DNA from 2 places in the Blautia sp. OF03-13 genome. Region 1 is predicted to be linked to the other one. Evidence: riboswitches for the same ligand, from Rfam matches in the RefSeq annotation. Region 1 holds a riboswitch; the other holds the start of a gene.
The links. Region 1 has a riboswitch for cobalamin ahead of DXA55_RS12400 (hypothetical protein). Riboswitches for the same ligand answer to the same signal wherever they lie in the genome.
Positions count from the first base shown of each region.

Region 1 (15,842 bases):
TGATAACCTACACTCAGGATGATCCTTTTATCAATGGATTGACGGATGAACTGAAGGCGCAGCTGAAAGCCATGGAAAACAAAGAACGAAGGATTATCGTATCGACAAAAAGCGGAAACGACGATCAGCAGGAACAGAACGAAAAGGTGGAAGAGATGATTGATGCCGGCTGTGATGTGCTCTGTATCAATCTTGTGGACCGGACAGCTCCGTCCCGGATCATCCGAATGGCAAGGAATGAAGACATTCCTGTGATCTTTTTTAACAGGGAACCGGTAAGGGAAGACCTGATGCAGTGGGAAAAGCTGTATTATGTGGGCTGTGATGCAGAACAGTCCGGGATTATGCAGGGCGAGATTGCAGAAGAATACATCAAGAGCCATCCGGAAGTCGATAAAAATCAGGATGGAAAGATCCAATACGTGCTTCTGGAAGGAGAAGCAGGCCATCAGGATGCCATCAGCAGAACAGAGTATTCCGTAAAGACACTGATGAAGAATGATGTTATACTGGAAAAGCTAAGCTATCAGTTAGCGGACTGGAACCGGGGACAGGCGGAAAACCGCATGAACCGTCTGATCAGCCAGTACGGAAAAAAGATTGAACTTGTTATGTCCAACAACGATGAGATGGCACTTGGGGCTGTGGAGGCCTATCGGAAAGCAGGCTATGTCCGTGAAGAATGGCCGGTGATCTTCGGAATTGATGGCCTGGAAGAGGCTCTGGAAGCCGTAAAGGCAGGAGAGATGCAGGGCAGCATCCTAAATGACAGAGTGGATCAGGCAAAGAAAATGGCGAAAATGGCAGTGGAGCTGTTCGAGGGAGAGGAATTTGACCAGGAAAGCCTGAAAGAAGGCCGGTATTATTTTTCAGAATATCAGAAGGTAGACGGCAGCAACATCGATGAGTACCTGAACGCAGAAGAGACGATTTCCCACTCCGAAATGTAAGCAGGAAGACTGCGTTTGCAGGCAGAAAGAGTAAGTAAAGACGTGTCTTTATTTTAAACCAATCAAGCAAGCAGCGAAGCGGATTGCGAATATCCGCCTGACAGAATGAGGAAAAACAGATGGAACATACATGGACCAAAGATTTTTATCAGGAGACAGATCCGGCAAAACGGCAGCAGATCTTAAAAGAATATATCGGAGAGGAGGAAGCCTGGGAAGAAGAATACCGGGCTCGGCTCTGGACGGCCCGATACGGACAACGCAGGCTCCAGAAGGATGAATTTGTCAAATGCCTGATGGAACTGAAGTATCTGGCGGAAGGAACCTCTCTGGATCCGGGAGGCGACAGAAGAAAGATGGGAGCCCGGATTCTCTCTACGTTGTGCCTGGCGGAAGCCATGCAGTCAGATGAGGGATACCAGAAAATTCTTGCAGATGAACTGTACAATGTATTCCTGAAATTTATTCAGGTCAGCAGAGGAGGCAGAGGATTTACCTCTCTGGTATTCGGCATGGGACAATTGTCCGAAGAAGGAATCGCGAAAAAAATCGCCGAACAGATCAGTGTGATCGCGTTCAAGGCACCACGCCTGCTTCACATGGAAAAAGAATTCACCCTGCTCCGGGAAGCCGCCCTCCGGGCATATCGGCAGGAGTATCCGAACAGGGAGCATTTCCTGAATAAATATTGAGGTTATTGCAGTAATGTCTGAACAGTGGCAGGCGGAAAGAGAAAGGAGAATAAAATGGAATACAGAAAATTTGACAATGTTATAGTAGCAAGGATTGACAAAGACGAGGAAATATTGGAGCAGCTGAGGGTAATTGCCATAAAGGAGAATATAAAGCTTGCCAGTGTCCAGGCTCTTGGAGCGATCAATGATTTCACAGTCGGAGTATACAAGACAGACGAAAAGAAATATTATTCAAACAGCTTCCAGGGGTATTATGAAATTACATCACTGACAGGTACAATCAATACAATGGATGGAGAATATTATGCACATCTTCATATGAGTGCCGGAAATCAGAAGGGCGAGGTGTTTGGAGGACATCTGAACAGAGCGATTGTCAGTGCAACCTGTGAGCTGGTCATCACGGTAATTGACGGAAGAGTAGACAGAGTTCATGATGAAGAAACCGGACTTAATATTTTTAAGTTTAACTGAAGCTGCAAAGCAGCTATTCGGTTATGAGCAAGTAGCGAAGCGGATTGCGAATATCCGCTTGACTTAAAAGCCTGAGAGGAAATAGTGAGAAGCAACATCGGGATGCAGCGTAAGCGAAATCGAGATGTGATCTGAAGAGATAATACAATTTACGAAAAAGTGGATTTTCCACATAAATACCTGAACTGGAGGTGTAGGGGCTATGATAAAAGAACATTATTCGATCCTGTTTTGCAGCTTAACGGGTAATACAAAGAAGCTGGCTGATGCAATCTATGAAACGTTGCCAAAGGACAAATGCGATTATTTTGGCACAAACGATTCGCAGGTACCGCAATCCGACGTATGCTATATCGGATTTTGGACGGACAAAGGGAATGCGGACCAAAAGACATTAGAATTGTTGTCGAAATTAAAAAATAAAAAGATTTTCCTGTTTGGAACAGCTGGATTTGGCGGAAGTGATGCCTATTTTGAAAAGATTCTCGGACAAGTCAAACAGTCGATCGATGCAAGCAATACGGTCATCGGTGAGTATATGTGCCAGGGAAAGATGCCACAGTCTGTGCGCGAACGGTATATGAAAATGAAAGAAAACCCGGAACATCCGGCCAATCTTGATCTGCTGATTCAGAATTTTGACCGTGCTTTGTCACATCCGGACAGCGAAGATTTGGAAAGACTGAAAAAGTCATTATGAGATAGAAAAGTATGTTGTGCTTGATAAAAATAATCAGATAAGAGCAAAATTCGCGAAATGATTGCAATGGGTCGTCAAATGGAATAGAATGGAGAGAAAAAAGAAAGGTGTGGAAAAGGCAGGGCTGGCAAAGCATATCCGGCAGATGAGGTCATGCAGAAGTAAAAACAATGAAAACTACAACAAAACAAACTCATTTATACAGTAACACGGATCTTCGCAAGCTTTTAATTCCGATCATCATTGAACAGTTACTTTCTTCCCTGATGGGAACTGTCGACACGATGATGGTCAGCAATGTCGGGTCTGCCGCAATTTCGGCAGTCTCGTTGGTGGATTCCATTAATATCTTAGTCATTCAGGCGCTTTCTGCGCTGGCGGCAGGAGGAGCGATTCTCTGTTCGCAGTATATTGGAAGCGAAAAACGGGATGGAGCAATCCGTTCGGCACAACAGGTGCTTTTTGTTATGACAGTTTTGTCCGTCGCATTATCCGCGGGCTGTCTGATTTTCCGTGTTCCGCTGCTGCGCGTGATTTTCGGGGCAGTGGAAGCGGATGTTATGAAAAATTCACAGGTGTATTTCCTGTTTACGCTGCTGTCATTCCCGTTTATCGGTCTTTACGATGCGGGCGCATCCATTCTGCGGGCGCAGAACAACAGCCGCAGTCCGATGGTGATTTCGGTGATTTCCAACTTTATGAACATCGGCGGAAATGCCATTCTTATTTTCGGCTTCCATATGGGTGTCGAAGGAGCCGCGATTTCGACTTTAATTTCGCGTATTTTCTGTGCGGTTGTCGTACTGTGGAAGCTTCGGGATGAAAGCAAACCGATTTTTGTGAAGCAGTATCTTTCCATTCGGCCGGACTTTGGTTTGATCAAAAAAATACTGTTCATCGGTATTCCATCGGGAATCGAGAACAGTATGTTCCAGTTTGGAAAGCTGGCGATTCAGTCCACTGTGTCCACACTTGGCACGGTTGCCATTGCCGCGCAGGCGATGACGAACATCCTTGAGAACCTGAACGGTGTCGCTGCGATCGGTGTCGGCATCGGACTGATGACGGTAGTCGGTCAGTGTCTCGGCGCGGGCCGGAAGGATGAAGCAATCTACTATATTAAAAAACTGTGCTGGCTGTCAGAAGTGGTTATCGTTGCAAGCTGTCTGCTGGTATTTGTGCTGACAAAACCGATTACGATGATCGGCGGTATGGAGGCAGAGAGTGCAAAGCTCTGCATGCAGATGATGATCTTTATCACGATTGTAAAGCCGCTCTGCTGGGTCATGGCGTTTGTCCCGGGATACGGCATGCGGGCTGCCGGGGATGTAAAATTCTCCATGATCACATCCTGCTGTACGATGTGGCTGTGTCGTGTGAGTCTCTGTATTTACCTGTGCCGCATATGGGGATTCGGCCCGATCGCCGTCTGGATCGGCATGGCGGCAGACTGGAGCCTGCGGTCCATTCTCTTTACCATCCGGTTCAAATCAGGAAAATGGCTGAATCATCATTTGATAGAAGAAAAGAAACAGGAGAGCTAAACATCTTCTTCCGGTAAAAAGGAAAGCGCATATGCAAGAGAGTCGTTGAGATGAGATTTTTGACCGCGGCTGGAAGCCGTACCGGATCAATCACCTGAGCTGGTGGAAAGAGGAGCTTGCATCCGAAGAAGAGATGGAAGAGGGACGGAACAATCTTGCAGCACATGACAATCGGAATGTAGATGAAAAGAAAATCCTTTTGTATGAACAGATCATTCGGGTTGTGTAGAAACAGGAAGAAAAAACTGGATTTTTCCAGTACCGGATGATAAGATAAAACTGTGTTTCGGGATGGCTTAAACATATGGAGGTGCAGGATGGAACCAATTTATTTGTCAATCCAGCAGAAAGAAACTGGCAGCCGCATCAAATCCCTTCTTCGTGAAAGCGGATACACCGTGAGAGACATTCAGAATGCCATGGGTTTTGAAAATCCACAGGCGGTCTATAAATGGATTTCCGGCAAGTGCCTGCCAAGTCTGGACAACTTTCTCATTTTAAGCAGATTATTAAACACAAGCATCGAAGATATCCTCGTCATTGACGGGGATATTCCTCGCTTCAGGATAATTTTAAACTACACACAACGGTGGCAGGAAAGTCTCCACCGGCTCCGTTGACTTTATATGTGCAAACTGATAAGATACTCATAAGTATGTTCTTAGGGGTATCTTATTTTTGTATTTCAAAAAGAAAAGGGGAAATTAAATAATGACAAAAAAGAAAATCATTGGCCTTTGCATCGGCGCTGTCGTTCTTGCTGTGGCTGCGGCCGGTGTGAAGGAAGGCAGCTGGCTGATGAAGCATCGCCGGATGCAGAATGAGTTTACGCATGAGATGAATGCATTCACGACCAAAACAAACGCTGAGCTGATCCAGCCGACGATTGTTGCGGAGGATGATATCTACGGCTGGTTTTTCCATGAGGAAGATGACGGGCTGTACATGAATCTCTATTACCGGATCAAAAACGAGTCCAATCAGCACGAAATTGCATCCAGTGAATTTCCTGTGAAGATCAAAAAGGAGCTTCTTGCGGATGATAAAGTGTGGAGCAGAACGACGGGGACCGCGAAAAATCAGGTTCACGCGGAATACCTGGAAGGAGAAGATGACATGACGGTTTCGTTTGACGTCTATTACCAGTGTGAGGGTTCCTGCGGGGAATATTTTGCGGATATTACCGTGACGGACAGTGAGACCGGAAAGTTCTACTACAGCAGTGAAGCAGAAAATGAAGCGGCAGAATAGGAGGAGCGATGGCCGAAAAACAAAGCAAAAATAAATGGCACACACCGGCGGAGCGGATTATGATGCTGGGATTTGCGGCGGTAATCCTGCTGGGAACGATTCTTCTTTGCCTGCCGGTTTCTGCGGCGGACGGAAAAAGCGTTTACTGGCTCGACGCCCTGTTTACCGCAACGACATCTGTCTGCGTGACGGGCCTTGTCACCGTTCCGACGGCGACGACATGGAGTACCTTTGGAAAAATTGTGATCCTCGGGTTGATTCAGTTCGGAGGTCTTGGCATCATGGCGTGCCTGACGATGGTGTTTCTGATCCTGCGCCGGAAAATCAGTCTGCAGAGCCGGAAATTAATTCAGGATACCTATAATCTGCCGGTTTTAAAGGGCAGTGTGGGTATCGTGCGCCGGCTTCTGATTGGAACAGCAACCGTAGAGATTGCGGGGGCGGTTCTGTATAGCTTCTGGTTTGTGCCGGAGTATGGCTTCTGGAAGGGAATCGGCTACAGTATTTTTCACGCCGTTTCCGCTTTCTGTAATGCGGGAATCGATCTCGTTGGCGAAGCCTCTTTTGCTCCGTTTGTAACGAACCCGCTGATAAACTTTACGACGATGGGACTGATTCTTTTGAGCGGTCTTGGTTTTCCCGTCTGGTGGGAAGTTATGGAGCGGGTGCAGGAGCTTGTGAAGGGAAAACGGCCCCGTAAAAATTTTGTGCGAGGATTCACGCTTCATACGAAACTGGTTTTAACGACAACCATGATTCTGGTGTTCGGTGGAGCACTGCTGATTCTTGCACTGGACTGGAATCACGCGCCATCACTTGGCAGCCTGAAACCGGCGCAGAAGGTCATGGCGGCTTTTTTTCAGTCCGTGACGACAAGAACGGCAGGCTTTGAGACGATCCCGCAGGCTGATTTCTCGGACAGCTCTGCAATGGTAAGTATGGTTCTCATGTTCATCGGTGGCTCCCCGATGGGAACGGCAGGTGGTGTTAAGACGACAACGGTTGCCATTCTGGTTGTGCTGGTTGCCTCCTATATTCGCGGAGACTCAGATACGGTGGCCTGGGGGCGGAAAGTGATGGAAGAAAATATCCGTACCGCTGTCGTCATTTTCTTTTTTGTACTGACGACAGTCTTTACTGCCACCGTGCTGCTGATTTCCGTAACCGGAAGCCCGCTGCTGGATTGTACGTATGAAATTATTTCTGCGGTTGCAACGGTGGGCCTCACCCGTTCCCTGACGCCGACGCTTCCTTTTATGGGAAAGGTGATTGTTATTCTGGTTATGTTTATGGGAAGAATCGGGCCGGTGACGCTGGCTGTCGCACTGCGCCGCAGAACAGGAAGAAAAGATGTCGATATTCAGAGACCGGAGCAGCGGATTCTGATTGGATAGTTGGGAAAATAAAAAACAGGACAGATTTCAGAAAACGAGGAAAAGAAATGAGTAAACAGTATGCAGTCATTGGACTTGGAAAGTTTGGTTTTTCTGTAGCAACGACACTTGCGCAGGCAGGAAAAGAAGTGCTTGCCGTTGATAAAGACGCTGAGCCGGTACAGGAAATTGCCGATCTTGTTACCTATGCGGCGCGCGCGGACATCACCGACAGCCGTGTTTTTGCATCGCTTGGCATCAGCAACATGGATGTCGTGATCGTCGGGATCTCTGAAAATATGGAGTCGAGCATCCTCGCCACCCTGCAGGCAAAAGAGGCGGGCGTGCCGCTCGTCATCGCAAAGGGCATGAGCCAGATGCATGCCAATATTTTGAAAAAAGTCGGCGCGGACCGCGTCGTGATGGCGGAGAGTGAGACGGGCATCCGCCTCGGAAAAAGCCTGATTTCCGGTGGCTTCCAGGACTTCTTCATGCTGTCGGATTCGTTCTCCATGGTAGAACTTCCCGTGCCGGAAGAGTGGACGGGGCATAACCTCGAGGAGCTGGATCTGCGGAAGAAATACAGTATCAACGTAATCGCCGTCAAGGACGGGGAAGACATCCGTGTCACGGTCAATCCGAAGACGCTGCTCCGCGCAGAGGAAGTGCTGATTCTGATTGGCGAAAACAAAGAACTTGCCAAATTGATGAAAAACAGGAAATGAGGGGACCATTCATGATTACAAGCAGCAGCAATGCACAGGTAAAAAACATTATTGCGCTGAACAAAAAAGCAAAAGAACGCCGGGAGCAGGACGTTTTCGTGGCGGAGGGCTGGAAAATGTTCCAGGAAGCGCCGCGGGAATGGCTGAAAAAAGTATATGTGTCTGAGAGTGGCAGCAAAATGCATGAAATGCCGTCCGACGGGACAGAATACGAAGTAGTGGACGACCGCGTGTTCCAGTCCATGTGCGACACGAAGACGCCGCAGGGTGTTTTAAGTGTGATCCGCATGCCGCATTACACCGAAGAGGAGGTGATGGACAACGGAAAGACACCGCTTCTGATGGTACTTGAGGATCTGCAGGACCCTGGAAATGTCGGAACAATCATCCGCACCGCAGAGGGCGCAGGAGTCACCGGCATCATCATGAGCCGCGGTACCGCGGATATCTTCAATCCGAAAACGATCCGCTCGACGATGGGCTCGATCTACCGTATGCCGTTTCTGATCGTCGACGATGTGGTCGGATTTGTAAAAGGCTTAAAAGCGCGGAAGATCTGTACGTACGCGGCACATCTGCACGGCGTGCATTCCTACCGCGAGGAGGATTACACAAAAGGAACGGCATTCCTGATCGGAAATGAGGGAAACGGCCTGACCGATGCAATGGCAGAGGCCGCTGAGTGCCTGATCCGTATTCCGATGGAAGGAAAAGTGGAGTCGTTAAACGCAGCGATTGCATCCGCCGTTCTCATGTATGAGGCACACGGCCAGCGCGCATAAAAGAAAGAGCGTTACCGGTTTTCTTACATTTCTCTTAACCTGCCGGAAAACTACTCGACAGAACCGGTATTTTGAGCTAAAATAAAAAAAACAGAGTCCGGGCTGAATTTCTGTCAATCCGGTAAAACTGTAATATTTGCCAGAAAAGCAAAAGCTGTTTTGGGAGGAAGGAAAAATGAGTGAGAAAAAAAACATCAGTAAAAAGGAGCTCCGAAGAAGAAAGCGGAAGCGTGCGCTGATGATCAAAACAGGAATTCTATGTGTTCTGCTTGTCATCTTCGGCATTGGAATCTGGGCTTTGGCCGGAGGAACAGAAAAAATCCAGCAGAAAGCACAGAAAAAAGAGGATCAGAAAACAGCAGAGGTGGACGGTTCCGTATCGTCGGACAGCACGGGAAGTGCTGAAGCGCCGACAACGAAAGCACAGATTATGGCGGAAGCCGATGCACTTGCGCAGACATACGATTACGATGGAGCCATTGAAAAGCTCCAGAGCGTAGAGGGCGCAGCGACCGACGCGGATATCATCACAAAAGTAGCAGAGTACACCAGCACGAGAGATGCCTGTGTGCGCGTCAACGTCAACGAAGTAACCCACATTTTCTATCATTCTCTTGTAGTCGATCCGCAGAAAGCTTTCTATCAGGACAACGCACAGACCGCAGGCTTCTGCCAGTGGATGACCACCGTGGATGAGTTCAACGCGATCACCCAGCAGATGTACGACAGAGGATATGTCATGGTTTCGATCAACGATCTCGTGAAAAAGACCGTAGATGATGACGGAACCGTTCATTACGAGGAAGGGGACATTTACCTGCCGGAGGGCAAGAAAGCATTCGTTCTTTCTCTGGATGACCTTTCCTATTACCACTCTTACGACGGACGCGGCATTGCCAGCAAGATGGTAGTCGGCGACGACGGAAAACCGACCTGCGAATATATTCAGGATGACGGAACTGTTGTGACCGGTGCTTACGACTGCATCCCGCTGATGGATCAGTTTATCGAAGCGCATCCGGATGCCGTATACCACAATGCGCGCGGAACCGTAGCACTGACCGGCTACGATGGAATCCTCGGATACCGCACCGACGGTGATTACAAGACGAGAGAAGATCTGACGGATGATCAGGTAGCATGGCTTGATGCACACCCGGATTTCGACTGGGATAAAGAGTGCGAGGAGGCGAAAAAAGTAGCCGATGCGATCAAAGCAGACGGCTGGACATTCGCAAGCCATACCTGGGGCCATATCCGTGTCGGCGACAAACCGATCGAGACGATCCAGGCGGATACCGAGAAATGGCTGACGTATGTTGCACCGCTCATCGGCGGAAGCGATATCATCATCTTTGCACATGGACAGGATCTTTCCGACTGGCACGATTACACGATGGACAATGAGAAGTTTGCTTACTTAAAGAGCCAGGGCTTCAACATCTACTGCAACGTAGATTCCTCCAAGTATTTTGTTCAGGTAAGAGACAATTACCTGCGTATGGGACGAAGAAACCTGGATGGATACCGTCTGTACCAGAACCTCTACGGAGGCGGCGAGGACAGAACAAGCGATCTGTTTGATTCTGCCTCTGTTATTGATCCGCAGCGGCCGACAGATCCATCTCTTTACAATTTAGGTTAAAGAATTTTGAAAATGAAAAAGATCTCACAGAACTTTCTATTATTTATAGAAGAAAGTCTGTGGGATCTTTTTTTCAGCAGGGCGAACCGTTTACAGATATTTTTCTACGAGCGGAAACGGCAGAGGCCCGAGACGGAGCAGTTTTTCATGGAAACCGATCAATGAGAATGAGTCACCTTCCTGTTCCCGCACTTCCGAGAGGAGCTGCGAAAACGAGAGCGATCCGACACAGTATTTCAGATAGTTCGCCGGTGTCTCGAGAATATACTGATATAAAGAGGCAGCGGCCGACGCATCCGTGATGCCGAACTGCGCCAGAAAGGCTGACGCATCCGAGAGGAGCCATCCCTGGCTGTGGATTCCGAGATCCAGCAGCGAGCAGAGGGTAAGATGCACCGAGCGGTTCAGATACCAGAGACGGCAGAGCGCCTGCGTGTTTGCATCGAGATTACGTGCGGCGTAGCGGCAGGCATATGATTCAACGTAGGTTGCCCATCCTTCCACATAACCCGACGGCGCGTAGAGATGGCGGATCAGAAGCGGGTCGGAGCGCGAGAACGAGACGGTCTGGTACAGATGGCCGGGAAAGCCTCGTGGGCAAGTGTGGAATACAGTTCGATGCCGGTCATCTCATCCGCGGGATTCAGGTAAATGGAGTTGGGTGAATTGATATCGGCGGGCGGTGTGAGATAAAAGGCGGGGCTTAAAAAATCCTTGAGGGAGTCATCCACGGTCTTTACTTCGTATGCGATACCCGAAAGAACGGGAAAATCTTCAGAAACGGCATTCTGCAGATCGGCAAGCATTTCCTCCGGCGTGGAGAACGGCAGCACGAGCGCCTGCTCGGAGAGGGAGAGCGACGGATTCTGATCGAGAATGATCTGCATTTCGGCACACTGGTCCGCAAGCTGCTGTGTTAAAAGGCGGGTCAGCTCCTCCGGTGAAGCATCAACACCGACGCGGCTGCGGAGAAGATATGCATAGTAGGAAAGTCCGCCTTCCTGCCGGGAAAGACCACCGGCGTTCTGTGTTCCTTTGCCGCGGAGTGAAGAAAGCGCATCGGAAAGAGAGCGGTAGGCGGGAAAAACACAGGAGGTAAGGAGTTTTTCATGCGTCTGCAGACAGAGATTCCTTTCCGCCTCAGAAAACAGTGAAGACGCCTGCAGTTTATTCTGAAAAACGGTGTGGAGCAGATGGATTTCCGGTGTATCCGCGTCGGCGAGAAAAGCACTGCACTGGTGGATAATGCCATCGACCGCAAGGTCATTCTGAAACACGCCCTGCCGGGATTTTTCCTGTTCGAGTGCGATGAGGTCGGAGAAATAGCGCGGGAGATCCTGCAGAAGATGGAGGTAGTCGGCGATATCCTGCTGTGTGCGGAACGGGTATTCTGCGAGCAGAATGGGAAGCTGTGCCTGAATCCCGAGCGACGGACCGAGCGGTTCCGCAAGAAGGCTGGTGCTGCCCGGCATTTTCTCGCAGTCCAGCTCGTAGAGCAGAAGATCGAGCGTGATCTGATTTTCCGCGGAGAGGCGGTTGCGATGAAAGGATGTGAGCGTTGTTTCCACACTCTGCAGCAGGGCATCATACGAGGTGCGGTCAGGGATGGAAACCGTGCCGAACGAGGCGGTGCCGGGGGCAATTCCGCGGGAAGCCGGATCAGCGAGGGTATAGTGGAGCGTGATGGCAGAAGAGGTTACCTCGGAGTGGAACCGTTCCTCCACATACGCGGAAAACCGGCGGTTCTCACCAGGGGAAAAGAACGGGGAAAAATACCAGAACAGCAGGGCGAAAAGAAGTCCGCCGCACAGAAGCAGAGGGAACAGGATGCGGCGGTGCAGAGAAGCTGGTTTCATAGAATAGGCTCCGGTGCGGACAGTTATCATAAAGTATGTAAAAAATGCTGATTTTATGCGCTTTTTCCGTGGCCTTTCATTTGACTTTCCAAAACGGCTTTGCTATAATCAGTAACGAATGAAATAAGGGACTTTTCAGTGCAGAACGGATTTGAAAAAGAATCCGCGAAGGTAAAAGAGAATCAGGTGGAAATCCTGAGCGATCCGGTCACTGTAAGCAGGGAGTGTTAGCTGCAGAAATGCCATTGTGCGAAACGCATGAGAAGGCGCGGCTGCCGTGAAGATCTGCGAGTCAGGAAACCTGCTGGAAAGGTTAGTGAATCGCTTCCGATGAAAGCATATATTCATGGAAAGATGTACGAAGTAAAATCGGACATCTGCTTTTTTGTCGCCATGCGTCCGAAAAAGAGCTCCGGTGGAGAAACTCTTTTGCAGAAAAAGCAGATGTCTGTTTGTCTTTTCGCAGAAAAAATGTGTCCTCAAAAACAAGATTACTTGCAGGGAGACATCATTGACGGGGACAGGCACCGCCCAGTTGCCTGAAAAAGTCAGACGGAATCCGGAGCAGATGCGCGAAGGAGATCCGAAGAAAAGGAGAAGTTATGAAAGGAAATTCAAGCAAATTTCTGGCACTGTTGCTGTCGGCGTCCATGATCATGAGCCCGACTGCCAGCGTATTAGCAGATACGCAGGAAAAAGCAGCACAGACAGAAAGCAGCGCAGCCGCAGAGGAAGCGCCGCAGAGCGAAGAAACAGCAGAGACGGCAGAACCGGAAACAACACCGGCAGAAACCGAGAGCAGTGAAAGCACTGCAGAGACTCCGGCAGAAGAGCCGACGGAAACACCGGCCGCGCCTGCAGAGGATCAGACACCGGCAGGATCTGACGAGACCGAGACACCATCCGCAGATGAGGATGCTTCGGAAGATACTGCAGAGGACACTGCAAAAGACGGTGAAGAGACTGCCGATACCACAGAAAAAGAGCCGGAAGCAGCAGATGAGACTTCCCAAGATGCTGAAAAAGAAACACCGGCAAAAGAAGAAACCAAAGATGCTGTAAAAGAGAATACCAGTCCGGCGGCAGAACAGCCGAAAACGGAAGTAAAAGAAACAACCAAAAATGAGGCATCCAATACAGCCGAGGAGAAAGAAACAAAAGCAGCGGAAGCAGCAAAACCGGCAGATGGTGAGTATGAGACTTCTGCAGAAGCAACCGGAAGCATGTTCCGTGTGATTTCTTCCAGACTCATCGTAAAAGATGGAAAACTGAAAGCATCCATTCTGCTGAGTGGAACCGGCTATGATTACCTGTATATGGGAACAGCAGCAGAAGCTGCCGCAGCAGATGAAAAGAGCTGGATTGCTCCGACAGGAAGCGAAACCTATACGGATACGAAGACTGGTGCAGAAAAGACCGGATATCGTTTTGAAATTCCGGTGGAAGAGCTTGACAAACAGATGGATGTTGCCGTTCGCTCAGCCAAGAAAAAAACATGGGCTGATAAAACCGTTACGATCCACAGCACCGATGCAATCCCGACGGTAACACCGGAACCAACCGAGACTCCAAGCGAAAATCCAGGTGAGGATTCCTCGAATAAGCCAGCCAGTGTAGAAGCACCGGTTACCAAAGAGGACGGCAGCGTATTCAAAATGTTCGTCATCTCCGAGGCAACAATGATCAACAAGGGCGATAAACTCGTTCTTACACTGAAAACAAACAACGTATCATTTGATAAACTGTATCTTGGAAAGAACGATGACCTTGCAAAAACACCGGCTATCCAGGGAATGCAGGAAGCAAACGGCGGTTATTCCTTTACATTTGAAGTAGATGCGGACAAAGCCGGCACAACCGTTCCGATCGTTCTTGGAAAGAAAGACGGAACCTGGTACACCAAACAGCAGCTTTATCTTGCAGTTCCGGGAAGCAAAACACCGGAAGTAACTCCGATACCGGAGCCGACCGAGACTCCGGTCCCGACTGCAACCCCGACTCCGAGTGAGACTCCGGTTCCAACCGCAACTCCAACTCCGGAACCGGCGAAAGTAGAAAACGGTATCTACAGCGGAACCGCGGAGACCGGCGCAGCTATGTTCAAAGTAGTCGGCGTAGAGCTGACCGTAAAAGACGGCGACATGAAAGCACGCATCACGTTAAGTGGTGTTGCCTACGATTATCTGTACATGGGAACACCGGAAGAGGCAGCTGCCACAGACAAGAGTGCATGGATTGCAGGCGTCGGCACCGTTGATTACACAACAGCAGACGGCGAGACGAAAACAGGAATGCAGTATGATATTCCGGTAGCAGCACTCGATCAGGCACTTGTTGTTTCTTCCCATTCTGCAAAACGGGATAAATGGTATGCAAGAACCATTACTATTGCATCTTCCAGTCTGAAAAAGACCGCAGATCTTCCGGCAGATGAGACCAATAAAGTAGCAGATGGTATTTACAGTGCAGAGGCAACAACTAATGCAGCAATGTTCAAGGTAGTCGGCGTAAAACTGACCGCGAAAAACGGAAAAATGACAGCAGTTATCACCTTAAGCGGAAGCGGCTATGATTATCTGTATATGGGAACCGGAAAAGATGCGGCAGCAGAGAGCGGCGCATGGATCGCTTCCACCGGAAAAGTGGACTACACCTTAGACGGTGAAACCAAAACCGGAATGCAGTTTGAAATCCCGGTAGAGGCACTTGATCAGGAATTTGCTGTAGCAGCTCATGCAGTAAAGAGCGGCAAATGGTACGACAGAGCCATCACGATTGCATCTTCCAGCCTGAAAAAGACCGGAGACCTTCCGTCGGATGACAACAAGGGCGATACTCCGAAACCAACCCTCGTTCCGACCAATATCCCAACCGTATCTCCATCTGAGACACCGGTTGTAAAACCCACCAGCACCCCGACTCCGGCACCGACCCAGAAACCGGCAGATACCAAACCGGAGCAGGAATCCAAATATGAGTCTGACTTAAGCGGCGGCACATCCAAAGTAGACAGTGCAACCACACTGGCAGACGGCGTTTACACACCAGACGGATTCTCCTTCTCCGGCGGATCCGGAAAGGTAACCATCTCCTGCAGCAAGATTACTGTAACGAACGGACAGGCTTATGCAACGATCGCATTCAGCAGTCCGTACTACGGATATGTAAAAGCAAACGGAAATAAATACATGGCAAATGTCAGCGGCGGAAGCAGCATCTTCACCATTCCGGTTGAGCTGAATAAGAACAATACCATCATCGGTATGACCACCAGAATGTCCGTTGCCCATGAGATTTCCTACAACATCTTCATCTCCTTGGCAGCAGCAAAGAAGGGCGGCAGCACTTCTTCCAGCACAGGATTTGTAAAAGCAGACGGAACAATCTCCACGATCAGCACCGATAACTCCAAGCTGGATACCACCGCTCCAGAGATCATGGGACTGGAATACAAAGCAGAGACAAAACTTGCTTACGCAGAGTACTTCAAGATGTATCATTACGACGAAGGCATCACCCTGCTGGAGATCGATATGACAAAAGATACCGAGCGTGATCCGGAGAAACAGAACGAGGACGACAAGAAAGCAGAAGATACCGATACCGCAGCAGCGGAGGATACCGCAGCAGCAACCGACGAGGAAGAAGCGGCAGCAGCATCCGATTCCAAAAAGACCAGCACTGAGAAAGCGAAAGATCTGACCGAAAAGACAAAAGAGCTGTACGAAGGCAATGTTGTCAAATATCTGATCGTTCCGAAAGATGTTGAGATTCCGGCAGGACTGGACAAAGATATGATCGTGATCCAGCTTCCGGTTGAGAAAACATACGTAGCATCTGAGGATGC
Region 1 covers NZ_QTVR01000016.1:11,429-27,270, forward strand. The annotation lists gene DXA55_RS12330 (galactose ABC transporter substrate-binding protein) at 1-950, shown strand, start outside; gene DXA55_RS12335 (DUF6553 family protein) at 1,070-1,642, shown strand; gene DXA55_RS12340 (PPC domain-containing DNA-binding protein) at 1,697-2,119, shown strand; gene bilS (flavodoxin family protein BilS) at 2,322-2,819, shown strand; gene DXA55_RS12350 (MATE family efflux transporter) at 2,990-4,363, shown strand; gene DXA55_RS12355 (helix-turn-helix domain-containing protein) at 4,681-4,983, shown strand; gene DXA55_RS12360 (hypothetical protein) at 5,075-5,614, shown strand; gene DXA55_RS12365 (TrkH family potassium uptake protein) at 5,623-7,008, shown strand; gene DXA55_RS12370 (potassium channel family protein) at 7,056-7,712, shown strand; gene DXA55_RS12375 (TrmH family RNA methyltransferase) at 7,724-8,494, shown strand; gene DXA55_RS12380 (polysaccharide deacetylase) at 8,670-10,139, shown strand; partial or broken gene DXA55_RS12390 (DUF885 domain-containing protein) at 10,230-12,025, opposite strand; cobalamin riboswitch at 12,115-12,318, shown strand; gene DXA55_RS12400 (hypothetical protein) at 12,598-15,842, shown strand, end outside.

Region 2 (15,842 bases), on a different contig from region 1:
AGTCATCACAGGGCTGGGTGCGGTAACCCCGATTGGAAATACCGTGGAGGAATTCTGGAACGGCGTCCGCAAGGGAGCCTGCGGAATCGGAACGATTACGAAATTTGATACAGCAGAATATAAAGTACATCTGGCAGGCGAGGTCAAAGGCTTCGTGGCAAAAGAACGCATGGATTTCAAGGCGGCAAGACGAATGGGAACTTTCTCCCAGTATGCCGTTGCGGCAGCAAAAGAAGCGTTTGCAGATGCCGGCATTTCCATGGAGAATGAAGATCCGTTCCGCGTCGGCGTTCTGGTGGGCTCCGGCGTCGGTGATCTGAATGCATGCGAGCAGGCGAAAGCCAAAATTGATGCCGGAAATCCGTCCCGCGTCAACCCGTTTACCGTTCCGGTGATGATTGCGAACATGGCGGCGGGAAACGTTGCGATTGCACTCGGCGCGAAAGGAAAATGTACCAGCGTGGTGACGGCGTGTGCGACAGGAACGCACTGCATTGGCGATGCCTTCCGCGCAATTCAGTACAACGATGCGGACATCTGCGTGGCAGGCGGCGCGGAGAGCGCAATTACGCCGGTCGGCGTGGCAGGCTTTTCGGCACTGACCGCACTTTCCGAGTCGGAAGATCCGCTGCGGGCTTCGATTCCATTTGATAAAGACCGGAACGGTTTCGTCATGGGCGAGGGCGCCGGCATTCTCGTACTTGAGGAGCTGGAGCACGCGAAACAGCGCGGCGCGAAGATCTATGCAGAGGTAGTCGGATACGGCGCAACCTGCGATGCGTACCACATTACTTCTCCATTGGAAGATGGAAGTGGCGCGGCACGTGCGATGGAGCTTGCGATGGAAGAAGCGGGAGTAAAACCGGAAGAAGTTACTTATATTAATGCACACGGAACGTCCACACATCACAACGATCTGTTTGAAACGCGTGCGATCCGGAAAGCCTTCGGTGATGCGGCAGACCATGTGCTGGTCAACTCGACGAAATCGATGGTCGGTCATCTGCTCGGCGCGGCAGGCGGTGTGGAAGCTGTTGTCTGTGCGAAATCCATTCAGGACGGCTTCGTGCATCAGACGATTGGAACAAAGGAAGCAGATGCGGAATGCGATCTGAATTACTGCATCGGCGCTCCGGTGGAAACCGATGTGAAACTGGCAATGAGCAATTCCCTTGGTTTTGGCGGCCACAATGCGGTGCTGCTGTTTCAGAAATATGAATAAAGCGGCATCGTGTTCCGGTGCAGAAAGGAAAATAAGATGGAATTAGATCAGATTTTACAGTTGATTGATAAAGTTTCGGATTCTTCGCTGACCGCGTTTGATTACGAGGCTGATGGGATCAAGATTGCCATGGAGCATGGAAAAGCAGCTCCGGTGCAGGTGCAGATGAGCGGGGTTCCATCCGGTGCCGGTCTGCAGATGGCAGAGATGATGGGCGGAGCAAATGGCGTGACAGCGAAAGAAGCAGCCATGCCGGAGAGAAAAGAAACGGCAGGAAAAAGTACAGCGGCTGAGGATCACAGCGAAGCAGAAGAAGGCGTTTTTGTGACATCCCCGCTGGTCGGAACGTTTTATACAGCTCCGGCAGAGGATGCCGAGCCGTTTGTGAAGGTCGGCGACACCGTGAAAAAGGGACAGGTTGTAGCGATTGTGGAGGCCATGAAGCTGATGAATGAGATTGAGAGCGAAGTGGACGGCGTGATTGCGGAGGTTCTGGTGAAAAACGGCGAGATGGTTGATTACGGAAAACCGCTGTTCCGGGTAAAAGCGTAAAGCCGGGACGAGAAAGGAAGCAGCGAATGAACAGTTTGACAACGAAACAGATTCAGGAGATTATTCCACACAGACATCCGTTTCTGCTGGTGGATTACATAGAAGATTTTGAGCCGGGCGAATTCGGCATTGGGTATAAATGTGTGACGTACCGCGAGGATTTTTTTGCGGGTCATTTTCCGCAGGAGCCGGTGATGCCGGGCGTGCTGATTATCGAGGCGCTGGCGCAGGTCGGTGCGGTTGCGATTCTTTCTCTTGACGAGAATAAGGGAAAAATTGCATTTTTCGGCGGCATCAACAAGTGCCGCTTTAAGGGAAAAGTGAAACCGGGAGACAAGCTTCGTCTGGAGACGAAAATTATCCGCCACAAGGGACCGATGGGCGTCGGGGAAGCGGTTGCTTCGGTTGACGGCAAGGTGGTCGCGCAGGCGGAACTGACCTTTATGGTGGGGGCAGCACAATGATTCGAAAAGTTTTGATTGCAAACCGTGGGGAGATCGCGGTCCGGATTATCCGGGCATGCCGTGAGATGGGAATTCTCACGGTTGCTGTTTATTCGGAGGCGGACCGGGAGGCACTGCATGCGCAGCTCGCGGATGAGGCGGTGTGCATCGGGCCGGCACCGTCGAAGAACAGTTATTTAAATATGGAACGTATTTTGAGTGCGGCGCTTGTGACGGGGGCGGATGCGGTTCATCCGGGATTTGGATTCCTGTCGGAGAACAGCACGTTTGCGCGGAGATGCCAGGAGTGCCACATTACGTGGATTGGTCCATCTCCTGAGGTGATGGACCGGCTGGGTAATAAGTCTGAGGCGCGAAATACGATGCAGGCAGCCGGTGTGCCGGTGATTCCGGGGACGAAGGAACCTGTTTTTGACTGGGAGACGGGTCTTTCTGAGGCCGACCGGATTGGTTTTCCGGTGATGATTAAGGCGGCGCTTGGAGGCGGCGGCAAGGGTATGCGCATGGCGGAGACGCGTGGGGAGTTCCAGAGTGCGTTTCAGACGGCACAGAAGGAGGCTAAAAGTTCGTTTGCGGACGGGACGATGTATGTGGAGCGGCTGATTCGTCATCCACGTCATGTGGAGTTTCAGATTATGGCGGACTCGTTCGGGAATGTGATTCATCTGGGGGAGCGGGACTGCTCGATTCAGAGGAATCATCAGAAGATGATTGAGGAGTCGCCTTGTGTGGCGATTGATGACACGCTGCGGGAGCGGATGGGCTCGGCGGCGGTCCGGGCGGCGAAGGCGGCGCATTATGTGAATGCGGGGACGATTGAGTTTCTGCTGGAGCCGGACGGGAATTTTTATTTTATGGAGATGAATACGCGGATTCAGGTGGAGCATCCGGTGACGGAGTGGGTCACGGGGGTGGATCTGATTCAGGAGCAGCTTCGGGTGGCTTCGGGGATGCCGCTGTCGGTGACGCAGGGAGAGGTCCGGCTTTCGGGGCATGCGATTGAGTGCAGGATTAATGCGGAGAATCCGGCGAAGAATTTCAGGCCTTGTCCGGGGAAGATTACGGAGATGCATCTGCCTGGGGGATTTGGAGTACGGGTGGATACGGCGGCGTATGACGGGTATGTGATTCCGGCGTTTTATGATTCGATGCTGGCGAAACTGATTGTGCATGGGAGGACGCGTGAGGAGGCGATTGCGCGGATGAGGAGTGCGCTGGGGGAAGTCGTCATCGAGGGAGTCGACACTAACGTTGATTATTTGTATTCTATTTTAAATGAAGAGGAGTATCTGGCCGGGAGGGCGGATATTGAGTTTGTGGAGCGGTTGACGGAGAGATTGTGAGAGACGGACGCCGCCCGGCAGTACAGCAGAGGGGGACGGCGCGGTTTCAGAGGAAAGAAACACTAAGGACTCCAGCATTTGCTAAAACCATTTTCAAAAATCCAAAACTCGCTGTCGCTCAGACAGTTGGATTTTTGAAAATAACGCAAATTCTGGAAGCCTAAGTGTTTCTATAGCAATCCCCGAAAATAATGCAAAAAATTCAGCACCGCAGAGCGTGAATTACTGCGTCACAGATTTTCGTCGTACCCCGGTACGCCTTCAAATCTGTTCCTTGCAATTCGCGCTCTGCAGCACTGCCTTTTTTGCATTATTTTCGGGTCTTGCTATAGTTCCTCCTGCAAATGCGCCGTCCCCCTCTGCTGTACTGCCGGGCGGCTGAGATCAGACACACGACTGGGAGAGTGTGGTCAGCGACACGCGGGGCGGTGCGGCTGGGATGACAGGAGTGAGCGGTGAAGAGAGAATGAATGCCTCGATGGGTGAGGTGTGTGGTTGGAAGATTGTTATGGTGACAATAGAGTGAAAGTGTTATGACGTAAGGAGTGATGGTGGTATGATGCTGGGTAAGTATTTTAAGAAGACGGTGTTTCGGAAGGAGCACACGGTGGATGGGGTGGTGCCGGAGGCGCCGCAGGGGATTTTGAAGAAGTGTAATGCTTGTAAGGGGGCTATTTTTACGGAGGATGTGAAGAGGAATCTTTATATTTGTCCGAAGTGTGGGAATTATTTTCGGGTGCATGCGTATCGGAGGATTGAGTTTCTTCTGGATGATGGGAGTTTTGAGGAATGGGATCAGGGGATGACGGCGGGGAATCCGCTGGGGTTTCCGGGGTATGAAGAGAAGGTGAGGGCTCTGCAGGAGAGAACAGGACTTACGGAGGCTGTTGTGACTGGTAAGGGACGGATCAACGGGATGGAGACGGTGATCGGGGTCTGTGATGGCAGGTTTATGATGGCAAGTATGGGTGAGGCTGTTGGGGAGAAGATTACGCGGGCGGTGGAGAGGGCGACGAAGCTCTCGCTGCCGGTGATTTTGTTTGCGTGCTCGGGAGGGGCGCGGATGCAGGAGGGGATTGTTTCTCTGATGCAGATGGCGAAGACGTCGGCGGCGCTGAAAAGACACAGTGATGCGGGGCTTTTGTATGTGAGTGTGCTGACGGACCCGACGACGGGCGGCGTGACGGCGAGCTGGGCGATGCTGGGGGATATTATTCTGGCGGAGCCGCATGCGCTGATCGGGTTTGCGGGACCGAGGGTTATTGAGCAGACAATAGGACAGAAACTGCCGAAAGGATTCCAGCGGGCGGAGTTTCTGGTGGAGCATGGGTTTGTGGATCGGATTCTGCCAAGAGAAGAGGCGAAAGAGGTGCTGTCGGAGATTCTGCGGATGCATGGGAAAGATATCGAAGTTTCCTCGGAAGTGCTGACTTTGGGGGATGGAGACGTGAAGCGGTCTTTGGCAGCACCAGAAACGGGAGAGAAAACATCGGCTTGGGACTGTGTGCAGAAAGCGCGGAAAAAGGACCGACCGGTGGGAGAAGATTATATTCGGGAGCTGTTTCCTGATTTTATTGAGTTTCATGGTGATCGACTGTATGGCGATGATGCGGCGATCATCGGCGGTATTGCATCGTTTGACGGCACACCGGTCACGGTCATCGCCGAGGCGAAAGGCGCGGATACGAAAGAAAACATCCGCCGCAATTTCGGCATGCCGTCCCCGGATGGCTACCGCAAAGCCCTGCGTCTGATGAAACAGGCCGAAAAATTCCACAGGCCTGTTATCTGTCTCATAGACACCCCAGGCGCCTTCTGCGGAATGGAAGCCGAAGAACGCGGCCAGGGCGAGGCGATTGCGCGGAACCTGTATGAAATGTCAGCGTTAAAAACGCCGGTTCTTTCTATTGTCATTTCAGAAGGCGGCAGCGGCGGTGCACTGGCACTCGCCGTGGCGGATGAAGTGTGGATGATGCAGAATGCCATCTACTCCATCCTGTCGCCGGAGGGATTTGCAAGCATTCTATGGAAAGACGGCAAACGCGCGCCGGAGGCCGCCGAGGTGATGAAGCTGACGGCGAGGGATTTGAAGGAACTGGGAATTGTAGAAGAGATTGTGGAAGAGCCGGGGGAGTTTACGGTGGACACAATGCCAGTGGTGTGTGAAGAATTGAGAGGCAAAATTCTGAGATTCCTGGAAAAGTATGAGAAGATGGATGGGGAAGAACTGGTAGAGGAGAGGTATCGGAGATTTCGGGATATGTGAAAAGAAGATTTTGACATATTCTGAAATGCATGATATTATGATATTGAAAAGAGTGCTACCGATAGACGGTTAGTCCATATTTATTGGTTTATGTAAAAATAGTCGCCAAAGTTTGCAGGACTGGGCGGCTATTTTTGTGATTTCGCAGTATCTTTGCCGAAGTTGTATCCAAGGCTAAAGCAGGTTAAGCCGAAACTTACAACTGCTATGAAGTCGATAATACTCATGGCTTAGCCCTCATTTCCAAGGAATTCCCATATAAAGGGTTTCTATGTAATCGGAGAGTCACAGTCCCTCCGTAGAAGGACTAACCGCCTACCGTTATGGCAGCACCCGTATATTGAGTATAACAGTTTCTTGTAGTCCATTCAATAAAAATATGATTGAAATGCAGAATAAAAATATACGGATTTTAGATATACAAAATAAATAGAGGATTTGAAGGGAGGAATAACTAATTGACGTTGGCGGAATTTATGGTAAGATAAAAGGGCAGGATACAAATACCGAGGATATTCTGCGAGTTCAGACTTAGGTCTGTGAGTTGAAAAACATTTTTGAATAAGTGTTAGACAAAAAGCATTAGAAAATATTCTAGTGCTTTTTATTTTAGTATTTATGTTATACAACAATGTAAACTTTACATTATTGTATAAGTATAAAAATATAATTTGTATTGTGTCCACGATGAACGTCGCGAATGTGGTATATGAAATGGAAAATGGCCGGATTTCCTGATTTTACGGCACTTGACAGAGAAAAGATGATGTGCTACACTAACAGTCGTTAAAGAAAAGACAATTAAATATCGATGTGTAAGGTGTCGGACATACGTGTCCGGTGAAAAGGGAAGCAGGTGTGAATCCTGCACGAACTCGTCACCGTATTTTGCAAGCAGGGGAATGATCCACTGGGAAACCGGGAAGGAGATCGATGCGCTGGAGTCAAATCCTGAAGCAATGAGCCGGGAGACCTGCCTTTCGCAGTACAGGAACGTTACGTTCGTGTCACGAGGAACTGGCAGTACAAAACAGGAAAGCGGACATTTGCCCCACAGCGGGTGAAATGGTTTTCTTTGTGATGAAAATACTGGAAGCCCCTCGTTGAAAAACGAAAGGGCTTCTTTCTATTTACGCGGGCAACGAGCCAAAGTCCGTGCTTGCACGAGACCTTAGCGACTGCCGCGATAACTTGAGAAACTCGCGGAGCGTATTTCTCATAGTTTGAAATGTAAAACGTCCCCGATATTGGTTGTTGCAAAGATACCAGCAAATGGGAGGAAAACAAAAATGAAAAAGAAACTTGTAGTCGCTTTAATTTCAGCAGCTATGGTAACATCTATGCTCGGCGCATGCGGAAGCAGCAACACATCCAGCAACAGCGCAAGCAGCACAGCAACAAGCAGCGTAAGTGCATCTTCCGCATCTGAGGAAGACACCACAGTAGCAAGCAGCAGCGTAAGCGCATCTTCTGCATCTGAAGAGGTATCCGCAGATGCAGACCAGGAGGCAGCAGATAAAGTGGCAGCTTTGATTGACGCAATTTATGTACAGGAAAGAAATGATAACACCGACGAGCAGTGCAAAGAAGCAAAAGAGGCATGGGATGCCCTGACAGACGCGCAGAAGGAACTTGTAGAAGGCGAGAACGCAGATCCGGATTACTTCGGAAGAGACACAGGTGATGCATCCAAGGATGATCCGTTAAACGGAGACGAGATCGGCGAGAATGAGCTTCTGGTTGTAAGCTTTGGTACTTCCTTCAACGACAGCCGTGCTGAGGATATCGGAGGCGTTGAGAAAGCTCTGCAGGCTGCATATCCGGACTGGTCCGTAAGACGTGCCTTCACCGCACAGATCATCATCAACCATGTACAGGCCCGCGATGACGAGAAGATCGACAACGTGGATCAGGCACTGGAAAGAGCCGTAAGCAATGGCGTGAAGAACCTGATTATCCAGCCGACTCACCTGATGCACGGAGCAGAGTACGATGAGCTGAAAGAAGCAGTAGATGGCTACAAGGATAAATTTGAGTCCGTAACCATCGCAGAGCCGCTGCTTGGCGAGGTTGGAAGTGACGCTACCGTAATCAACGAGGACAAACAGGCCGTTGCAGAAGCAATCACGGCACAGGCAGTAAAATCTGCAAATTATGACAGTCTGGATGCAGCAGCAGAGGACGGCACTGCTTTCGTATTTATGGGACATGGCACTTCCCACACTGCAAAAGTAACCTACAGCCAGATGCAGACACAGATGGATACTCTTGGATACAAAAACGTATTCATCGGAACCGTTGAGGGCGAGCCGGAAGAGACCGCTTGCGAGAACGTGATCGAGGCAGTAAAAGCAGCCGGATACAAGAAAGTAATTCTTCGTCCGCTGATGGTTGTTGCAGGTGACCACGCAAACAACGATATGGCAGGCGAGGATGAGGATTCCTGGAAGAGCCAGTTTGAGGCATCCGGTGCATTCGATGAGATCGACACTCAGATCGAAGGTCTTGGAAGAATCGATGCTGTTGAGCAGCTGTATGTACAGCACACCAAGGCAGCTATGGACGGCAACGGCGTTCAGGACGATGCTGAATAATTAGGGGTTGTATTCCGAACGTAAAATAGAGTAAAATAAGATCCGGCAGTACGGCTGAAGAGACTCAGTGTGCTGTCGGATTTTAAGTTGAGCGGATGAAAAAGATCCGCTTCAAGGTGATACAAGGAGGAAATTTATTATGAGAAAAAAATTGGCAGTTCTTTTTCTTGGAGCAGCACTGACTGTATCCATGCTCGGCGCATGTGGCGGAAAGGATGCAGCGTCATCTTCTGCATCTGCAGTATCTGCGTCTTCTGCGGCAGACGCATCTTCCGCTTCTGTACAGGATGCATCTAAGGCAGAGAGCAGTACATCCACATCAGATGTTTCAGCAGAAAGCGCATCGGCAGCGGAGACTGCAGGAGAAAGCAGCGCATCAGAGCTGGAAGACGGTACGTATACGGCAGACTTCAATACAGACAGCAATATGTTCCATGTCAATGAAGCAAAAGAAGGAAAGGGTGTCCTGACGGTAAAAGACGGAAAAATGACCATCCACGTCAGCCTGGTATCCAAAAACATTGTCAATGTCTTTGTGGGAACAAAAGAAGAAGCACAGGCAGACGGCGCAGAGCTGATCGAGCCGACCACAGATGAGGTAACGTATTCTGACGGAACCACAGATGAAGTGTACGGCTTTGATATCCCGGTAGAAAAACTGGACGAGGATTTCAATGTTGCGATCATTGGTAAAAAAGGAACCTGGTATGATCATGTAGTCAGCGTATCCAATCCGGTACCACAGGAGTAATCCGGGAAAAAACAAAAAGATATCCACAGAAGGTGAACCATTTTGCACCGTCTGTCCACAGAAATTGTGGACAGAGAGGGGAAAAACGGTTCCCTTTGTGGATATCTTTTCTTATTTCTCCGGAAACAGTTTGCAGAACAGAAAACGGATGAAGGGTCCGCAGTACATGAGCTGCCAGAAGAAGGCAACCGGGAAATTTAAGAACGTGGTCTGGAGCCAGACAGCGACAAATTCTTTTCCGGCATTTTTAAACAGCAGTGTTGCAATAAAACTCATAATCGGACACATAATAGCAATAATCATAATGGAAATTGCCAGCGTGATTACGATCGGACGATCCTGCGGTGTTACCATGCAAAAAGCTAATTTGTGAGCCAGATGATCCACGAGGAAAAACTCGAGGATAAAAGCGGCCGGCCACATGATCATCATCTCGTGAAACGCCATCAGAAAGACCTGATTTGTCATTCCGCCGATGTTCATGGAAATGTTGTAGCAGATCATGGCATAGACCATCAGAAAGGACATCATGAGGGTAAATACAACGTTTTGAAATTTTGTTTTTGGCATCGATTGTTCTCCTTTTCTTTGCGTTTTTTGAAAAATGGGCGCAAAAAAGACACATGTGTTGTTCGTTAACCAAGCAATGCACTTGTGCCGTTTCCAATCTGATACCAATCTTTTCTGCAGTTTTTAATTTTGAACCGTCGATTATTATAACGTCTCCGGCGGCGTTTGGCAAGAGGAAATTGAGAAATTTTTTAAAAAGACAGATAAACAAGAAAATTCGATGCGTGCTGGAAGCACGGTTTGGCGAATGGTGCGGGGAACGGCACCGGCGGGAAAAAGAATGGATTGCGAAACGGGAGCGGGATTGCTACAATAGAACATAGTGAAAACAAAGAGAAAACGCAAAAGGAAATCAATATTATGTCAGAGATCAGAAAAATCGAAAACTTTGCGGCGCCAGAGCTCGACGTGTATGCGCGTCTTTCAGAACCGCAGTTATTGCACTATTATGAACCGCAGCCAGGCCTTTTTCTTGCGGAGAGTCCGCGTGTCATCGAGCGTGCGCTGGATGCCGGATATGAACCGGTTTCGTTCCTTGTCGGAAGCGCAGAACTTGCCGCAAACGAAGCACTCTTTGCGCACTGCCCGGACGCGCCGGTCTATACAGCAGAGACGAAGGTGCTGGAACAGCTCACAGGCTTTGCCCTCACGCGCGGCATGCTCTGCGCGATGCACCGCCGCACGCTTCCGGCTATGGAGGAAATCTGCCGGAATGCCCGCCGCGTGGCGATCCTGGAAAATGTCGTGAACCCGACGAATGTCGGTGCGATTTTCCGTTCTGCCGCCGCACTTGGCATCGATGCCGTGCTCCTCACATCAGGCTGCAGCAACCCGCTGTACCGCCGTGCCATCCGCGTGAGCATGGGAAATGTCTTCCAGGTCCCGTGGACCGTGCTGCCAGGCGGCAGTTACTGGCCGGAGCAGGGAATTGCTGCACTGCAGGAACTTGGATTTTATACCGTTGCGATGGCATTAAAAGAAGACTCCGTGCCGATGGATGATCCGTCGTTAAAAACGCATGAAAAGCTCGCCATTCTGCTCGGAACCGAGGGTGACGGACTGGCAAGTGATACGATCGCTGAAACAGATGCAACCGTGCTGATTCCGATGACACACGGTGTGGATTCACTGAACGTCGCTGCGGCGAGCGCTGTCGCATTCTGGGAGCTGGCGGGAAGAAGATAAAGATGTTCCGTCGGTACCGGAGATTACGGAATAAAAATAGGATCAGAGATAGATTTTCGGGATGCATATTTTGATGCATCCCTTTTTGAATTTACGGATTTTGAAATTCCTTCCGATACATCTGCGGCGTACATCCCACTTTGTTTCGGAACTGCCGGTTGAAGTTGGAAAGGTTGCGGAAACCATTGTCGTACGCGATTTCGGACACACTCCGCGTCGTACTGCGCAGCGCCTCGCAGGCGGCTTTGATCCGAAGCTGTGTCAGATATTCAACGGCCCCGAGTCCGAAGGTCTGCTTAAAACAGCTCATAAAATAGCTTTTGCTCAAATGCGACAGCCTGGCAAGTTCCTCTATGGTAATCGGGTCGGCGAAGTGCTCCTGGATATAGGCGAGCACAGGCCGCAGGTTTTCAGCAGCCGCAGGCATGGCGGGACGATCGGTGCAGAGTTCCGGCGATGCGGCGAGCAGATAGAAGAAGCGGAGCAGCTCACTTTTCAGCAGAAGATCGGAGACAGCAGAGTTTTCACGGATGCAGCGGAAAATCTGATGGACGGATGCAGAAAGTGCAGCATAACCGGAATGTTCGGGTGAAATCGGTGCCTGGATGCGGCGCCGGGCGGAGAAAAACGGCTGCAGAATTTCCATGTAGCTGCGGTCGTCATACCCGCCGATCAGCATATTCTGGTGGAAAACAATCGTATCATAAAACATCGACTCCTGCTCGGCGGGCAGAATGGCATGTACGAGGTTCGGCTGAATCAGAAAAATATCACCGGCATGCGCCGTAAGCAGACGGTCCTCATACTGAAAATACCCCGTTCCGCGTTTGATATAATTCAGCTCCATCTCCCCGTGCCAGTGTAGCGGTACGCCGGGAAAATAGTCGGGCATCCGGCAGTCATAATAACTGTAGGGAACCTGCATGGAGCCGTGCTGGCGTTTTTCTTTCGCAGCAGAAAGCATCATAAAATCCTCCTCCAAAAAGCATGTCCGTAAAATGCCGGAAATGGCAGAGCGTGGCATGGATAAAATCAGTTAATGTTCACTCAGCAGTGAAACACTTGCTGTTTCGCTGCGTAAGAAAGTGATTCAGGTGTGAGCAGCCCTCCTTTTGCGAAGCAAAACTTTAAATGAGGGGTGCGAAGGTTACAGTTCGCTGGGTACCAGTGAACTGTAACTAAAATCATAGAATAGTATTAGAATGAAATAGGAAATTACTGGTATTTCAGCGGATACAGTAGTAATATATCATATAGAAACACTTGCTGCAACGACGAAAATACAGCAGAAATAAGAGTGAAAGAGGAAAAGAAAAAATGTCAAAATGGTTAGATAACGCAGTATTTTATGAGATTTACCCGCAGTCCTTCAACGACACCAACGCCGACGGAATCGGAGATTTCCAGGGTATCATTGAAAAATTAGACTACATCAAGGAACTGGGCTGCAACGCCATCTGGATCAACCCGTGCTTCCTGTCCCCATTCGGTGATGCAGGATACGATGTCGCAGATTACTGCCGCGTTGCACCGCGCTACGGAACGAATGAGGATCTGAAGAGAGTTTTCGAAGAGGCACACAAACGTGACATGCACGTTCTGCTCGACCTGGTTCCGGGCCATACATCTGTTGAGCATCCATGGTTCAAAGAATCCATGAAAGCAGACCGCAATGAATTTACAGACCGCTACGTATGGACCAATAACGTATGGGAAGCACCGGAAGGAATGGGAAGCCTGCGCGGCATTTCCGAGCGTGACGGCGCCTGCGCCATCAACTTCTTCTCCAACCAGCCGGCCCTGAACTACGGCTTTTATCAGCCGGATCCGGAAAAACCGTGGCAGCAGTCCTTTGATGATGAGGGACCGCAGGCAACGCTGGCAGCGATGGAAGATGTCATGAGATTCTGGCTGAACATGGGCTGCGACGGCTTCCGTGTCGATATGGCGGGCTCCCTGGTAAAGAACGATCAGGAAGGCAAAGGAACCATCCGCCTGTGGCAGCAGGTACGGAAATTCCTCGACGCCGAGTTCCCGGATGCAGCCATGGTATCCGAGTGGGGCGAGCCGGACAAATCCTTACAGGGCGGCTTCCACATGGACTTCCTGCTTCACTTTGGACCGTCCCATTACAACGATCTGTTCCGCTGCGATGAGCCATTCTTCTCCAAACGCGGAAAAGGAGATATCTCTGAGTTTGTAGAGACCTACAAAACCAACTACAATAAGACCGCACAGAAAGGCCTGATCTGCATCCCGTCCGGAAACCATGATATGGACCGCCTGGCACGCCGTCTGCAGGGGGATGAGCTGAAAATTGCTTTCGCTTTCCTTCTTTCCATGCCAGGTGCGCCGTTCATCTACTACGGTGATGAAATCGGTATGCGCTACGTCGAAGGCCTGAAATCCGTTGAGGGCGGATACAACCGCACCGGTTCCCGTTCTCCGATGCAGTGGGATGACAGCACCAACGCAGGATTCTCCAGCGCACCGGCCAGTGACCTCTACATCACCATGGACCCGGGCAAAGACCGTCCGACCGCCAAAGCACAGATGGCCGATCCGGATTCCCTGTACCACGAAGTTAAAAAACTCATCGAGATCCGCCAGAGCAGCAAAGCACTCTTAAGCCGCGGAACCATCGAGTTCGTTTATGCAGAGAAAAACCAGTATCCGCTGGCATACGTCCGTGAGGCTGAGGGTGAAAAAGTCCTCGTTATCATCAACCCATCCGACAAAGAGCAGTCCTTCCCATACAGTGCAGAGCTGAAGGATGCCCTCTACACGATCGGAGGAAAAGCAGAATCCAAAGACGGAACCATCACCATCCCGGCACAGTCCGCAGGATTCTATCATATCTGATCGAAAATAAAAATGACAGGGAGATCCAATCGAATTTTTTCGGAGGATCTCCCTGTTTTTAAATATGATACACTCTCAGCTCATGCAATGCCCTGGTCGCTGCAATATACTGCGCCTGCATCATTATCTCCCGTTTCTCGTCCTTCGGGAAAATAGAGAACACCTGATCAAACTCCAGCCCTTTCGCCAGATAAAATGTGGTAACCGTCAGTCCTTTCTTAAAACTGGAGCTGTCACGGTTCAGCCAAGAAAGCCGCTTTTCACAGTCAAAATCTTTTTCTGCCAGAATCTCCCGCAAAATCAAATAAGCCCGTTCCGCCGTCTTCTCATCCGGTACAATCACCGCCGCCGTCTCATACGTTTTCTCATCTGGAAACAGCGTATCCACTGCCTCCCGCAGAGCCGCCTCAAGATCCGTGACATCCCGTTCCAACACCGGCATTCCGTGCCGTTCAAACAGCTCCAGATCCGTCACGCCAATGAGATTTGCCGCATACGACGCAATTTCCACCGTATTCCGATAACTCTTCCGCATCTCAATCCGCCGCAGATCCTTCCCGAAAATCCCCGGTAAAAACTGCAGTACATCCTGCTGCTGATCCGCCATCGTCTGCGCCCGGTCGCCGAGAATCGTCATCTTACAGGAAAACATCCGCCGGATAATCAGATACTGGAGCCGCGAATAATCCTGCATTTCATCAATCACCAGATGCTTAATATTCGACCGCTCCGCCTGCCGCGACAGGCGGTACTTCAGATACAGAACCGGATACACATCCTCATACCGCAGTTTCCGCTTCTCCAACGGCCGCCGCGGCAGCGTCTGATATCCCTCTTCCTTCAGAAAACGATTGTAGAGAACATAAAAATCCATCGTCTCATACATCTTCTGGAATTTTTCGATGAGCGGAATCCGCTCCTCCTCCGGCAGATCCCGGTTCAGCAGCGTCTCGATCTCGTCAATAAACGTCTCCGCCACCGCATCCATCCGCGAGAGCAGCGGAATATCCGCAAACTTGTCATAAAACAGCGTAATAATCTCCGATTCTGACTTCACAAACGACTTATACGAAACGTCTGAGAAATTCATCAGCTCGTCCTCAAGCTCCAGCGCAAATCCCTCCATCTGGTCCACAAACGCCTGCGACTGTTTTAAAGCAAACCGTTCTGCGGCTTTTGGATCCCGCATCTCCCGCTCAATCTGATCACAGCGGTCCTCACAGTCCGCCGCCGTGTCCTGTAATTTGCGGTAAGCAAAGAGATCAAAACTCATTTCCTGAATATTCTCCTCACCGAGCTCCGGCAGAATATGTGAAATATAATCCGAAAATACCCCGTTCGGCGATAAAATCAGAATATTCGAAGACTTCAGATTCTGTCTGTCATGATACAAAAGGTAGGCAATCCGATGCAGCGCCACCGATGTCTTGCCGCTTCCCGCCGCTCCCTGAATTACCAGAATCCGGTCCTTCGTATTGCGGATGATCGCATTCTGTTCCTTCTGAATTGTGCGGATAATATTCTTCAGCTGTACCTCGCCGTTGCTGCCAAGCTCCGCCTTTAAAATATCATCATCAATTTTCACATCACTCTCAAATCCGTAAATCATCTTTCCATCCCGGATCTTATACTGCCACTTGGAACAGATTTCCCCTGTCATCTCGCCGCCCGGCGCCAGATAGGAAGCCGGCCCGCGGTCAAAATCGTAGAAAAGACCGCTGACCGGGCTTCTCCAGTCGTAAATCAGCGGCAGCTCGCCCGGCCGCTCCGCAAAATTGCCGATGCCGATATAGAAAATTTCCGGCTCATCATCCCCGTCATAGCAGAAATCCACACGCCCGAAGAACGGAGAATCCAGCATTTTCCGGAAGCGGCTCCGCAGAAGAAGCTGCTCCTGATTCGCATTCACCTGATGCAGCAGCGCCTGCTGATTGTCGTAATCCTCATATCCGTACTGGTCCATCTCGGTATAGTTCTGCCAGTAATAATCGTGCATATTTTCAATCTCTTTCTGTCCGTCCAGCAGAGACTGG
Region 2 covers NZ_QTVR01000008.1:22,389-38,230, forward strand. The annotation lists gene fabF (beta-ketoacyl-ACP synthase II) at 1-1,222, shown strand, start outside; gene accB (acetyl-CoA carboxylase biotin carboxyl carrier protein) at 1,259-1,774, shown strand; gene fabZ (3-hydroxyacyl-ACP dehydratase FabZ) at 1,801-2,238, shown strand; gene accC (acetyl-CoA carboxylase biotin carboxylase subunit) at 2,235-3,581, shown strand; gene DXA55_RS07645 (acetyl-CoA carboxylase carboxyltransferase subunit alpha) at 4,138-5,847, shown strand; cobalamin riboswitch at 6,649-6,842, shown strand; gene DXA55_RS07650 (sirohydrochlorin cobaltochelatase) at 7,137-8,441, shown strand; gene DXA55_RS07655 (hypothetical protein) at 8,581-9,192, shown strand; gene DXA55_RS07660 (DUF2798 domain-containing protein) at 9,304-9,762, opposite strand; gene DXA55_RS07665 (TrmH family RNA methyltransferase) at 10,123-10,947, shown strand; gene DXA55_RS07670 (AraC family transcriptional regulator) at 11,039-11,914, opposite strand; gene DXA55_RS07675 (alpha-amylase family glycosyl hydrolase) at 12,265-13,809, shown strand; gene DXA55_RS07680 (HelD family protein) at 13,868-15,842, opposite strand, start outside.
Region 2: linked by a shared signal. The riboswitch ahead of DXA55_RS07650 (sirohydrochlorin cobaltochelatase) and the one ahead of DXA55_RS12400 (hypothetical protein) in region 1 are both predicted to bind cobalamin.